Regions from separate parts of the Paenibacillus sp. NPDC058174 genome, predicted to be linked through region 4. Evidence: predicted binding sites of a transcription regulator. Region 4 holds the regulator's gene; each other region holds the start of a gene.
The links. Region 4 encodes Rex, which represses fermentation and respiration genes when NADH is low (regulators of the CRP and FNR family bind a similar motif). Its sites were predicted from a motif close to TTGTGAAATATTTCACAA; they were not measured.

Region 1 (3,640 bases), on a different contig from region 4:
AGGCGCGTCCCGCGTCCGCGACTTGTTCGAGAATGCGAAGAAAAATGCGCCTTGTATTATCTTTATCGATGAGATTGACGCAGTTGGCCGTCAGCGCGGCGCCGGACTCGGCGGCGGACATGACGAGCGCGAGCAAACGCTCAACCAATTGCTCGTTGAGATGGATGGCTTCGGCGCGAACGAAGGTATCATTATCGTTGCTGCAACGAACCGTCCTGACATTCTCGACCCTGCGTTGCTCCGTCCTGGACGCTTTGACCGTCAAATTACGGTTGACCGTCCAGATGTGAAAGGACGCGAAGCGGTGCTGAAGGTTCATGCCCGCAACAAGCCGCTTGAAAAAGATGTTAAGCTGGATATTATCGCGAAGCGTACAACGGGCTTCACAGGCGCTGATCTGGAGAACCTGTTGAACGAAGCGGCGCTGCTTGCAGCCCGCCGCAACAAGAAGGATATCGGAATGCGCGAGGTAGACGAGGCAATCGACCGTGTTATTGTCGGCACGGAGAAGAAAAGCCGCGTTATCAGCGAACGCGAGAAACGGATTGTTGCCTACCACGAAGCCGGCCATACGATTATCGGCTACTTCCTGGAGCATGCCGACCAAGTACACAAGGTTACGATCATTCCTCGCGGCAAAGCCGGCGGCTATGTCATTATGCTTCCTAAGGAAGACCGGATGCTGGTGACGAAGCAGGAATTGCTCGACCGCGTTACTGGCTTGCTGGGCGGACGCGTTGCTGAGGAATTGTTCATCGGCGAGATCGGCACTGGCGCTTACAGCGACTTCAAACAAGCTACGAGCATTGTCCGCAGCATGATTATGGAGTACGGTATGAGCGACAAGCTTGGTCCAATGCAATTCGGTCAGTCCCAAGGCCAAGTATTCCTTGGACGGGACTTGGGCCATGAACAGAACTACTCCGATGCGATCGCTTACGAGATCGACCAAGAGATGCAGCGTATGGTGAACGAGTGCTACACGATTGCGAAAAACCTCTTGACCGAGAAGAGCAAAGAGGTGCATATCATTGCACAAACCTTGCTTAACGAAGAGACGCTGGAGCTTGAGCAAATCAAGAACCTGATCGAGACGGGCTCGCTTACAGGCGAGGGCTCATCCGAAGGCGGCAGCGCCGATGGAGAAGCAACATCCGAACCGATTGTCGATACGATTGGCGGCGTTAAAGTACGGATCCAAACCCGTGAAGCTGGCGATATTACGCCTCCTGCACTGGATGAGGAAAAACCGTCCGGTGACGACGGAGAACCAACGAAGTCTTAATGAAGTAGAGAAGCCCGCAAGGCCATGTGCCAAGCGGGCTTTTCTTTATCGTTAATTGAGAGGTTAGAAATATAACAGTTCCAATCGATAATCCATAGCTTTACTTATATTAGGACAGGCAATCAGGTGATTTCGAGGCTGATAGCGCCGATGGAAATAAAAAATATAAATTGTGACGGAAGTTTGGCAATTCACGCATTGACAGCGCCTTCCGCCTGGAGTAAATTAAACCTTAACAAATGTATTATTATAAACATTCTAATCATCAGGCTTGACTCGACAATGTTTGTGCATCAATTCACAAAGTCGGTCGGCCATAACTCGGAATGGGATTCACCGCCCATCCCTCATAAGAGGAGAGGATCAACTGTGGAAGCATTGGCGCTGGAACGCAAAGCGGAACAAAACCGCGAGCTGCGGGAACGGCTATTGCAGCTGAAGAAAGAACGGAATGCAATCATTCTTGCTCACTATTACCAACGGGATGAAATACAAGAGGTAGCCGATTTCCGCGGGGATTCCTTCCTGCTGGCTCAGAAAGCGGCTCAGACAGATGCTGATGTCATCGTTTTTTGCGGCGTTCATTTTATGGGCGAGAGCGCAAAGATACTGGCTCCTAATAAAACGGTTATTATTCCGGACGAACGCGCCGGCTGCCCGATGGCTGACATGGTCAATGTGGACGGCTTGCGGAAGCTGAAAGCGCAGCATCCTAACGCGACGGTTGTAACCTATATCAACTCTTCGGCAGAAATTAAGGCGGAGACCGACATTTGCTGTACTTCGGCGAATGCGCTCAACGTTGTCAATTCAGTTGAAGGCGACGAGGTGATTTGGGTACCGGACAAAAACCTCGGACACTATGTACAGCAAAACACCGACAAAAAGATGATCATTTGGGAAGGCTATTGCAATACCCATGATATGCTGACGGTGAAAGACGTTGAGGAAATGAAAGCGAAGCACCCGAACGCGCAATTCGTCGTTCACCCGGAATGCCGCCCAGAGGTTGTTTCGCTTGGCGATTTCGTTGGCAGCACGACTGCAATCATTAAATATTGCAAAGAATCCGACTGCAAGGAATTTATCGTCGGAACGGAAGACGGAACGGGATACCAGCTGCGTCTGGACAGCCCGGATAAATCATTCCATTTTGCATCGAAATATTTGGTTTGCCCGAACATGAAGGTGAATAATTTGAAGAAGCTGGTGAAATGTCTCGAGACAATGCAGCCGCAAATTTACGTTCCGCCGCATGTAGCCGATCAAGCTCGTCTTTCCCTGGAGCGCATGTTACTCGTGAAATAGGAGGAGCATGCGCTACTCCTATGCCTGGAGGCGCCAACGTTATGATTCCTAGATACTTAGTAGATGTTCAACTGGATGAACTGCCAGTTATCGATAAAGACGTTATCGTAATCGGGGCCGGCATTGCCGGTCTTTTTACCGCATTGCGCGCCAGCGCCAGCGGCAATTCCGTACTGATGATTACGAAGAAGTCGCTGCTCGACAGCAACACCCGGTACGCGCAAGGCGGAATCGCAGCCGTTATTTCGGAGGATGATTCACCGGAGTACCATCGCCAGGATACGCTGATCGCCGGTGCAGGGCTTTGCTCTGACGAAGCCGTAAACGTGCTCGTGCATGAAGGGCCAAATGGCGTGAACCGCCTTATTAAGATGGGAACCCAGTTCGATCTGGAGAATGGGGAGTTTGCTCTTACGAAGGAAGGGGCGCACAGTCAGCGCCGTATTCTGCATGCAAATGGCGATGCGACGGGTTATGAAATCGTTCGCGCGCTTTCAGAGAAAGCAGTAGCTGATCCTCAGATTGAGGTGTGGGACGACCATTTCGTTATCGATCTTATTACGGAGGAAAGCGAATGCTGCGGCGTTCTCGTGCAGAAACCGGACGGCCAGCGTCTGTTCATTCGCGGGAAAGCGACAGTTCTTTGCTCCGGCGGCGCAGGCCAGTTGTACCGTTATACAACCAATCCGGACGTCGCTACAGGCGATGGCATTGCCATGGCTTACCGTGCAGGCGCCTATATTCAGGACGTGGAATTCATTCAATTCCATCCGACTTCGCTTTGTTATCCGGGAGCGCCTCGTTTCCTGATCTCGGAGGCGGTTCGCGGCGAAGGCGCCGTGCTTCGCAATATCAGGGGCGAACGCTTCATGGAGCGGTATCACCCGCAGCTGGAGCTTGCCCCTCGCGATGTCGTTGCGCGGGCGATCGTCTCGGAGATGGAGGAGACTAAATCGACCTTCGTCTATCTTGATGTGACGCATGAGTCTGCGGATATGATCACGCATCGTTTTCCGAATATCTATGAATTCTGCCTGAAGTACGGGC
Region 2 (3,640 bases), on a different contig from region 4:
CATATCGTTTCCTCCCTGATCTATATAATCCATAACTGAAGTTATGCTTGCACTATAAGGGATATTATAGCATTCGGGCAAAGGCGATTGCGAATTTGCAGGAGTTGTATTTGCACGTCAAAAAAAGCCCTCTCCAGGGAGCAATATCTTTATAAAAAGACATTGCTCCAAAGAAGAGGACTTCTTGTAAGCCGTTATTAATGAATTAGTGAATCAGGGAGAACAGACCGTTCACGTGCGACAGGTAACGCACGTTGCTCGCTTCCTTCATCAAGGAAGCTGTAAGGCCTCTCAGACGAAGCTGGCTAGCGCCAACCGTACCGATCGCATCTTTGCGGCCCAAGCTTGCCAATACGCCAGAGTTCACGAACTCGAACGTTTTCAATGGCAAACCTTTATGCTCTGCATACAGATTGTAGCCGATTGCTTCGCCCATTTGCCATGCGATTTGCGCGCTTGGCGGGAATGGACGGCCTTCCGCTCCGAATACAACCGCATTGTCGCCTGCGAGGAATACGTCAGCATGCGAAGTGGATTGCAGGAATTCATTAACCGTAGCACGGCCGCGGTTAACTTCGATACCGCAGTTCGCGACAACAGGGTTGCCTGTTACGCCGCCAGTCCATACGAATGTATTCGTATCGATCGCGTTGCCGTCTTTCAGCAATACTTTCGTGCCTTGTACTTCCGTTACAGCAACGCCCATGATGAGCGTAACGCCACGGTTTTCAAGGCTAGCTTTCGCGCGTTCAACCAGCTCAGCAGGGAAACCAGCCAGAATCGACGGGCCAGCTTCGATGTTGTACAGCTTGATTTCATTGCGGTCAACGCCTTTAGCTTCACACCATTTTGGAAGCATGTCCGCGATTTCGCCGATCAGCTCGATGCCAGTCAGGCCGCCGCCGCCAACAACGATCGTAGCGTCCTTCGCGTCTTTCGATTTCGCATAAGCATCCAGACGAGCTTGAATGTGTGCGGATACTTTTTTCGCTTCTTCAACCGATTTCAGCGTCATGCTGTTCTCTTCCAGACCTGGAATGCCGAAGAATGCTGTTTCGCCGCCAAGCGCTACAACGAGCTTATCGTAGCCCAGGTTGCCGCTTGCCAGCAGGCGAACTTGTTTTTTCTCCGGATCGATGCTTTCAACGTTGTCGATGATCAGCTCAATCGATTTGTCTTTCAGCAATTTGCTCAAAGGCAAAGCAACGTTCTTCTCATCCAGGCCGCTTACAGCCAGACGGTGAAGCTCGGTTACGATTTGGTGGTAAGGCACACGGTTAACGAGCGTAATCTTAGCTTCATCAGCCGAGAAATGTTTGCGGGCAGTCAGAGCGCTCAGCAAGCCGCCGTAGCCGCCACCCAGAATTAAAATTTGTTTAGCCATGCTAATCCTCCGTCCTTAGTATGTTAGTTAGCGCCTTTACGCTCGGACAATACCGCTAGAAATGCTTGTGCAAAACGGAATGACGATTGCACTTGCGGATCTTTCAGCATTTTCAACAATCCAAACAGACCGATAGTCGCCGAAGCGTCAGCCTGTGCGCGATCATTAGCTTCTACTGCAGCGGAAGCCAAACCTTTAGCCTTGTCAGCGATTGGTTTAATAAAGTCTCCTGCGCCATGAATCATGTCGTTAACCAATACTTTGTCGTTCGCAACTGTCGATGCTACGTCATACGCTTTCGTAAGCAGTGTCACCATTTCAGCCAATTTCGGCAGGTTCTCAACCAATACGGTAAGCGACGCTTGAACCTCCGGCTTCAACAATTGTTCAAGCACATCCAGTTCACGTACAGATACGGCTTCTTCACCGTTCTCGAGTTGTTTCGTTACTGTTTCGGACATACGAATTGCAGCCTCCCTTATGCATGCTGTGTATTATGAGCTGTGTTGCTTTCACGAACCATTCCTTAATAATGTGCCAAATTCTTGTGAAAACATTCACAATCCCGACAAACTATGACGGCTCGTTGCCCCTCAATATGTTCATTGTATTCCTCTTTCACCAAATGTTCAATTCCTATTTTCAGGAATCGTACATTTTTCTCAAGAAAAAGGCCTGCCGAGAATGATCTCTAACAGGCCTTGCTGAGCAGATAACTACTCAGTTGTGTATGGCAACAAAGCTACTGTACGCGAACGTTTAATCGCAACAGTCAGCAAGCGTTGGTATTTCGCGCTTGTTCCAGTTACACGGCGTGGCAAGATTTTGCCGCGCTCGCTGATGAATTTGCGAAGCAAATCCGTATCTTTATAGTCAATGTGAGTGATTTTGTTAACAGTGAAGTAACAAACTTTACGGCGTTTGTTGCGTCCGCCTTTGCGACCGCCGAATTTGCGTTCTGGACGCTCTCCGTCTCCGCCTTCTCTTTGCTTAAAGCTCATTCGAACCCATCCTTTCAATTAAAATGGCAAATCATCTTCTGATATATCGATCGGTCGACCATCATCCGAGAACGGATCACGGCTGTCGTTACGTGAGTTTCCGGAGTTACCGGACCGGCTTCCGCCGCTGCTGTTGCCGCCACCGCTGTAAGAAGCGCTGCCGCCACCGCCGCCGCCAAAAGATCCGGTGTTGCCGTTATTTCCGCCGCCATAGCTATTGCCATTGTCCTCGCGCGGAGCTCCGCCTTCACGATTGGATTCCAAGAAGCGAACGTTATCGGCAATAACTTCCGTCACGTAGACGCGCTTGCCTTCGTTGTTCTCGTAATTCCGCACTTGAATGCGTCCCTCAACCGCTGTTAGACGGCCTTTACGCAAGTAATTGGCACAAGTCTCGGCCAGCTGTCTCCAAGTTACGACCGGAATAAAATCCGCTTCGCGTTCGCCCTGCCCGCTCGTAAACGGACGGTCTACTGCGATTGTAAATTGAGTGACGGCTACACCTGCGGGCGTATAACGCAACTCGGGGTCTCTCGTTAATCTGCCAATCAGTATTACACGGTTCAACATCGTTACAGACCTCCCAATCGATCAATCCTGGCGTGGCTTAGGCAACGTCTCTGACGATCAAAGAACGGATAACTTCATCCGTAATCTTCATGATGCGGTCGAGTTCGTTCACAACTTCAGTCGTTGCATTGAAATGAACCAGAACGTAGTAACCATCACGAATCTTATTGATCTCATACGCAAGACGACGTTTACCGATCAAGTCAGATTTCGTGACTTCACCGCCGTTGTTGATGATGCCATTGAATTTGTCAACGAGGGCTTGAACTTGCTCTTGCTCAACGTCTGGACGAATGATGTACATCACTTCATATTTGCGCATATTGTTTCACCTCCTTTTGGACTAAGCGGCTCCGCTAGGGAGCAAGGAGCGGTTATGATTAGATCATACTCGCATCTTTATACTATACCAAATCGCCCATCGTCTGACAAGTCGCTTTGCATTGGCGTTTTATGCCGTTCATGATCCCTCCCCCACCAGAGAATAATAGAGCGATACGGCTTTCAAGGAGGTGAACATGATGGGCGAATGGACACTGTTTTCCCCTGGGGACAAGGCTCCGAATGACGGCACTTATATTGAAGACGGAGTCAATTCCTTTCACATGGGCGTAAACAACCCGAAAAAGGTACAGCTGCGCAAAGGCGAGCGATTCCCGGATACAACCAACCACGAACGTAAGTG
Region 3 (3,640 bases), on a different contig from region 4:
ACAGAAACAGACCAATTGGCAGAAGTATATCGAGACGAGCATACACAAATCCAACTTTCAAACGATTCAGCTCATTAATGAATTTGAACAGGATGACTCGGTAATTCGATTAGGCACAGGCGAGCTAAGCCCTTCCTTATTGCCATCATCGGCGATTCACGCCTCGCTCAGCGGGCTCAATCTGGACGGCAAAACAATCGGCTACTCTTCCCCGCAAGGAAGCTTGTCTCTGCGGCAGGCAATTTGCAGCTATGTGCAAAAACGGGGCATCATCACCTCTCCCGAGAACATTTGCATCGTCTCCGGCGCTCTGCAGGCACTTCAGCTGATCTCGCTCGGATTGCTTGAAGCCGGCTCTATCGTGCTGCAGGACCGGTTTTCGTATTTGAATTCGATCCATACGTTTCAATCGTTCGGGATGCAGCTGTATGGCCTGTCCGAGCATCACTACACCATGGATATGATTCAGCGGATCCGGCGAAAAAGGCAAGCCATTCTCTATACGATTCCGACACTTCATAATCCAACCGGCAGCTGCATGACGACCCAGCAGAAAAAAGAGCTGTACACCCTATGCGAGTCGGCACAACTGCCGATTATCGAGGATGATGTTTATTTTGAATTACTGTTCGAGGAGGAGTCCGAGCCTGCTGGGCCTGCAATGAAAGCTTTGGACGAAACGGGCGGGGTTCTCTATATCGGCAGTGTATCCAAGACGTTAAGCCCCGGACTCCGGATTGGCTGGGTCATTGCTTCCATCCCTGTCATTCAACGATTAGCCGATATTAAAATGCAGATGGATTACGGTTCAAGCGCAATCTCGCAGCAGATCGTAGAGCATTGGCTGCGAACCGGCCTATATGAAGGGCATATCAAGGGGCTGAGAACGGAGCTTCAACGCCGAGCAGAATGGATGGACAGCTTGCTGCAGCAGCATTTTCAAGCTATCGCCTCTTGGGAAAAGCCGAAAGGCGGCTTCTACATTTGGTTAAAATTTCATGAGCCGATTGTCACCACCGCCCTATTCATGCAGCTGCTGAAGAATAAGGTGCTCATTAATCCCGGCTACATCTATGCTGCCGATGATGCGCATCATATCCGGCTGTCATTCGCTTATGGCTCAGATGCCGAGCTTGAACAAGGCCTGGATATCCTTTATCAGCAAGCGGTCCTCCAATTAAACAAGCATCGTTAGCCATGACGCTAACGATGCTTGTTTGTTTATCTGCCGCACAACATTATTGGTCTAATATTTCGTTCAGATAAACTTTATAGGTAAAACGAATATAGCTTTCTGTTCACATTTTCCAATATAAATTCAATATTTCGTGACATTTATAGCCCTATCGAGTTATTTCACTTCGGCTTGGCAAGGCGCATACTTAATTCAGACCATGATTGTGAAATACATCACATAGTAGGAAGGCGAGGAAATTGATGAAATCAGAGAAAAATCCCGTCCAGCAAGAGAAAAAGTTGATTGTGCTATGCGCCGTTGTCGCCCTGCTTATGCTGTTGTCCATTGCCCGCAAAATCTTTTAGTTAACGCCGTCTCCGTATTCCTCTTGCAATAACTAACTTTATGAAGGAGCAATTTTATGTTCAATGGATATGATCCCGTCGTCTACAGCCGAATGTTAACCTCATTAACGCTCGGTTTCCATATTATTTACGCCACGATTGGCGTCGGTGTCCCGCTGATGATCGCACTGGCGGAATTCATCGGCATTAAGCGGAATGACCCGCACTATCTGCTGCTTGCGCGCCGCTGGGCTCGCGGCTTTGTCATTACCGTTGCGGTTGGCGTGGTCACCGGTACCGCGATCGGCCTGCAGCTTAGCCTATTATGGCCCAGCTTTATGCGCGTTGCAGGTCAATCCATCTCGCTGCCGCTGTTTCTAGAGACGTTCGCTTTCTTTTTCGAAGCCATCTTTCTCGGCATTTATCTCTACACCTGGGATCGCTTCAAAAATCGGATGACCCACTTCCTGCTGCTCATTCCTGTTGTCATCGGCTCCTCCGCTTCGGCGTTTTTCATTACGATCGTCAATGCGTTTATGAATTATCCGGTTGGCTTCAAGCTGACGGACGGACTCATTTCCGAGGTCAACCCGATTGCCGCCATGCTGAGTCCGGCGATGCCGACCAAGGTCGCCCATGTTCTCTCGTCCGCTTACTTAACCTGTGCTTTTATACTCGCGGCCTTAACTGCATGGAAGCTGCTGAAAGGCAAGAATCATGTTTATTACAAAAAAGCGCTAAAGCTCACGATGGTCAGCGCTTTCGTGTTTATGATTTCCACTGCCCTGATTGGCGATCTTTCGGGCAAATATTTGGCCAAATATCAGCCAGAAAAGCTGGCGGCCGCCGAATGGCACTTCGACACAGCCGCTAAAGCGCCGCTCGTTCTCGGCGGTGTGCTGACTGACAATAATGAGATTAAATACGGGCTGGAAATCCCGTACGGGCTCAGCATTTTGGCCCATAGCAATCCTTTTGCCGTCGTAAAGGGACTGAATGATTTTCCAGAGGATGAACGGCCGCCGCTGTGGATTCATTATTTATTCGATATCAAAATGGGCTACGTCGCCTTCATGGTGGCGGTCTCGCTTCTATTCATCATCGAAATGGTTCGTAAAAGAGGTAATGTGTACCGCCGCTGGCTATTATTCGCCATCGTCGCCGCTGCACCAATCGCAATGCTTACGATCGAGCATGGCTGGATTTTCTCCGAGGTGGGCAGACAGCCTTGGATTTTGCGGGGCCTCATGCGCACGACAGAAGGAGCTACAACATCCGAGCATGTCGATTTGATGCTATGGCTGTTCACACTGCTATATGTCGGGTTAGGCATTTCATCGGTCCGGGTGCTGCTGAAAATGTTCAAAAACAACCATGCGGAGGATGAATTGGCCGCATTCGGGAAGGAGGCCGGCGAGCGCACATGAGCTATGAAGTGGTAGGCATAACGGTATTATGGACGTTTCTGTTCGGCTATCTCATCGTCGCCTCGATTGATTTCGGGGCCGGATTTTTCAGTTATTACAGTTCTATCACCGGAACGCGGCATGTCATCCATGCCATTATCAATCGTTATTTATCGCCGGTCTGGGAAGTAACGAATGTGTTTCTGGTTTTCTTCTTCGTCGGGTTTATCGGCTTCTTCCCGGATACGGCCTATTATTACGGCACCGCGCTGCTCATTCCCGGAAGCATTGCTATTGTTCTGTTAGCCGTGCGCGGAGCCTACTATGCTTTTAATCATTACGGCTCTCGCAGCAAGAAAATCTATACGCTGATGTATGGCGCCAGCGGTCTGCTCATTCCAGCAGCCCTATCCACCGTGCTGACCATATCGGAGGGCGGATATATTAAAGTCGGCGAGGACGGCAAAGTGGTGTTTTTAGCTAGGGAGCTGTTTACCAGCAGCTATTCCTGGGCGGTCGTTCTGCTTGCGTTGGTCAGCGTCCTGTATATTTCCGCAATGTTCCTGAGCTTCTACGCACATAAAGCGGGTGATCTGCCCGCTTTCCAGGTCGTTCGGAAATATGCGCTGGCTTGGAGCCTGCCTACGATCATCAGCAGTCTGCTCGTCTTTTTCGCTATTCATAATCACAATCGGGAGCATTTCAACAACATG
Region 4 (3,640 bases):
TCTTTGAACAAATCCAGATTGTTGTTGCTTGCCACGCTATCCGTACCAAGCGATACCGTTACACCTGCGCGAAGAAGCTCGGGAACGCGCGCCACACCGCTTGCAAGCTTCAAGTTGCTTACAGGATTATGGGAGACTGCAACGCTGCGTTCTGCAAGCAAAGCGATCTCATCATCCGTCAAGTGGACAGCATGCGCGACAAGCGATGGCCGGGAGAAGAAGCCTAGCTTGTCCAAGTGCTCAACCGGACGCAAGCCGTAATCTCGAACATTTTGCTCCACTTCCGCAATCGTCTCCGACATATGTGTATGCAGCGGAAGATCATAGTCATGCGCAGCTTGAACAAATTTCTCGATATAATCTGGAGGGCATGTGTACGGAGCATGCGGCGAGATCATCGTCGTAATGCGGCCGTCAGCCTTGCCGTTCCAGTCGCGTGCGAACGCGATTGCTTCTGCCAGCTTTGCCTGCTGCACATCTTCTGGACACAGGCCGATAACGCCTCGCGTCAAGACGCCGCGAATACCAGATTGTTCTACCATTTGCGCAACCTGATCCATCCGGTCGTACATATCGACGAAAGCCGTCGTTCCGTTCTTCAGCATCTCGACAATGGCAAGCGCGCTTCCCGCACGAGTATCTTTGTCGACATATTTAGCTTCCATCGGCCACATCTTTTGCTCCAGCCACACCTGCAGGTTCTGGTCGTCGGAGAAGCCGCGCAGCAGCGTCATCGCTGCATGGCCATGCGTGTTAATAAGGCCCGGCATGAAGGCAAGCTTGCTGCCGTCGATCCGCTCTGCATCCGGGGACAGCTCAGCCGGATTTGGAGTTTCTGCTCCAATATAGGAAATCCGGTCATCCGTTACGACCATGTGACCGCGAAATTGCAAGGCGTTATCATTCATCGGAATAAACAATCCGTTATCAATCCAAATTTGACTCATCGATCCCGTTCCTCTCTCGTTCCAAATAATAAGCAAGGCTCAGCAGCTCTTGCGTGAAATCGGCATGATGAATCCGAACTTCATCCGGTACCCTTAGAATAGCGGGAGCAAAGTTCAAAATGCCTTCAACGCCAGCCTCTACAAACAGGTTGGCGACGTTTTGGGCTTCGAAAGCCGGCACTGTAATGATGCCGATGCGAATGCCAAGCTGCTTGACCGTCGCCTTTAGCGCATCCATCGGAAGCACTGATAAATTGTTGATTTGGCTTCCAATCTTGCTCGGATGGGCGTCAAAGACGGCGACGATCTTCATGTTGTCTTTCGAATATTTATTATAATTGCACAGGGCATGGCCTAAATTTCCCGCTCCGACAAGTGCGACATTGATCACTTGATCCAGCTTCAAAATTTGATTGATTTTGTCCATTAGATAAGAAACGTCATAACCGATGCCCTTGCGCCCGAAATCGCCGAAGTAAGCTAAATCCTTACGAATTTGCGCAGGATTCAAATCGAGCTTCAGGCCAAGATCCTGCGAGGAAATCGTTTGGATCTCCCGGTGCTGAAGCTCCTTCAGCACCTGCAAATAGATCGGCAGCCTTCGAACGACCGCTTCCGATATTTTCGTCTGCTTCATTTGCTCGCTCCTTCCATCTCAGCTTGGGATCCAGCAAGCCATTCCCGAATTCTCGGTACCATCAAATCTGTATGCATCGTTTCGATTTTCGGACCGGGCAGCGAATAGAGAAAATGCTTGCCGTAATACGTGTCGATGACTCTCGTATCATATAAAATGACGATGCCTTTGTCATTTGCCGTGCGTACAAGCCGGCCGAAGCCCTGCTTGAAACGAATGACCGCTTGCGGAATGGACAGCTTCATGAACGGATTCTGCTTTTGCTTCTGCAGCAGCTCCGATTTCGCCTCCACCAGAGGATGATTCGGCGGCTGGAACGGCAATCTGACGATTGCAAGACAAGTAAGCGCATCCCCAGGGATATCTACGCCCTCCCAGAAGCTGCTCGTGCCGAGCAGCACCGATTGCGGCTGCTGCGTGAATCTCCGCGTCAGCTTGGTCCGGTTGCCGCTGTCAATGCCTTGCCCGATCACTTGAATGCCTTTCCCGGCCAATGCCTCTTTCAACGGCTCGTAGGTCTGCTTGAGCATCCGGTACGAAGTGAACAGTACGAGCATTCTGCCATTCGTTTCACTCGCGGTCTCCGCTAGCGACTGCACAAGCATGGAGACGAATTGAGGATCGCCGGAAGCGCCTTTCATCGTCGGGAAATTGCGCGGAATCATGACCAGCGCCTGCTGCCGGTAGTTGAACGGCGACGGCAATTGCACTGTTTTGAGCCGGTTGCTCGCTTCAAAGCCTTCCAGACCCAGCTGCTCTTCCGCATACTGGAACGATTTCTGCACGGATAAAGTGGCCGAGGTCATGACAATGCTATCTTTAACGTTAAAGAAATATTGCTGGAGCTGACGGCTCACATCAATCGGCACCGCGTACAATTGAACCGATCTGTAGCGGTACTGTGCGCTTGCTTCAATCCAGAAGACATCGGTCGATTGATCGATCTTCATAAATTGCTTCAAATCATCTTTAATCCGTGTCAAATCACGCAAAGCGCCGTTCAAATCGGTGACAAGGCCTTGAATGCCGGTATCGTCGATTTTATCTTTGATGTTGGAGCCCATTTTCTCGGCCAAGCGAATGACGCGGCTAATCTCTGAAGATACGTTGCCCTCAACCGTAACCGCATCCTCCCATCCTGAAGGCATGCTTTCGCTGCGCAGACGGCAGACAGAGGATTGGCCATTCTCCGAATTTCCCTCTACAGATGTGCCGACAAAGCTGTACATCAGCTCGAACAGCTTCTCCCAATGCTCTTTAATTTCGCTGAACACCGGAATAATTGTATCGATTGTCTCCACCCAAGATTCGGAATACTCATGGCCCTCCTGCTGCAGACGATGACGCAATGTAGGCAGCAGCCCGGTCCGCGCGTCTTTGAACAAACGTGTCGTCGTATGGGACAGCGAAAAATAATTGATCTGCATACCCAAGTGCTTGCTTGCCACTTCCTCGACATGATGGGCTTCGTCAATGATCAGATGATTATAAGTCGGCAGCAAGCGGTGATCGGCCTGCACGTCTGTAAACAGCATGGAGTGGTTCGTTATGCACACATCTGCAATGTTAGCCTCATGCTTGGCGCGATGATAATAACAGCGTTTGAACCATGGACAAGCCCGATTCAGGCAGGAATCGGCGTCGCTTGCAACCGTTGACCAGAAATCAGCGCCTTTGCCGCCGAAATTAAGCTCTTCCTGATCGCCGGTTTCCGTCTCTCCAAGCCATACAACCATTTGCGATGCAGTAATGGCATCATCGACGGGAGCAACCATATCCTTTGCATTAATTTTACTTTCAAATTTGCGCAGACACAAATAATTGCCCCGCCCCTTGAAGATGGATGCACGGAATTCAAACGGCAATACATCCTTTAGCAAAGGAATATCGCGATGACGAAGCTGTTCCTGCAGGTTAATCGTATGCGTGCTGACGACGATCTTCTTCTCTTCCTTAACTCCGTAGTAGAGAGAAGGAATCAAATAGCCCAATGATTTGCCTGTTCCGGTGCCTGCTTCGATCAGCAAGTGACGATCGGCTTGCAGGGAATCGAATA

Region 1: the regulator Rex is predicted to act here: its motif matches at 1,572-1,589, upstream of nadA (quinolinate synthase NadA).
Region 2: the regulator Rex is predicted to act here: its motif matches at 1,930-1,947, upstream of ACFVVF_RS16450 (helical membrane plugin domain-containing protein).
Region 3: the regulator Rex is predicted to act here: its motif matches at 1,399-1,416, upstream of ACFVVF_RS12010 (cytochrome ubiquinol oxidase subunit I).

Annotation. Positions count from the first base shown of each region.
Region 1 is NZ_JBHVUY010000013.1:22,478-26,117, reverse strand. Features, by position in the region: gene ftsH (ATP-dependent zinc metalloprotease FtsH) at 1-1,285, shown strand, start outside; gene nadA (quinolinate synthase NadA) at 1,655-2,593, shown strand; gene nadB (L-aspartate oxidase) at 2,635-3,640, shown strand, end outside.
Region 2 is NZ_JBHVUY010000003.1:37,553-41,192, reverse strand. Features, by position in the region: gene ACFVVF_RS16460 (AI-2E family transporter) at 1-3, opposite strand, end outside; gene ACFVVF_RS16455 (NAD(P)/FAD-dependent oxidoreductase) at 206-1,384, opposite strand; gene ACFVVF_RS16450 (helical membrane plugin domain-containing protein) at 1,408-1,845, opposite strand; gene rpsR (30S ribosomal protein S18) at 2,101-2,385, opposite strand; gene ssb (single-stranded DNA-binding protein) at 2,404-2,955, opposite strand; gene rpsF (30S ribosomal protein S6) at 2,993-3,277, opposite strand; gene ACFVVF_RS16430 (YjzC family protein) at 3,477-3,640, shown strand, end outside.
Region 3 is NZ_JBHVUY010000002.1:66,323-69,962, reverse strand. Features, by position in the region: gene ACFVVF_RS12015 (aminotransferase-like domain-containing protein) at 1-1,195, shown strand, start outside; gene ACFVVF_RS12010 (cytochrome ubiquinol oxidase subunit I) at 1,599-2,948, shown strand; gene ACFVVF_RS12005 (cytochrome d ubiquinol oxidase subunit II) at 2,945-3,640, shown strand, end outside.
Region 4 is NZ_JBHVUY010000001.1:1,253,787-1,257,426, forward strand. Features, by position in the region: gene ACFVVF_RS05575 (amidohydrolase) at 1-947, opposite strand, end outside; gene ACFVVF_RS05580 (redox-sensing transcriptional repressor Rex) at 928-1,584, opposite strand; gene dinG (ATP-dependent DNA helicase DinG) at 1,581-3,640, opposite strand, start outside.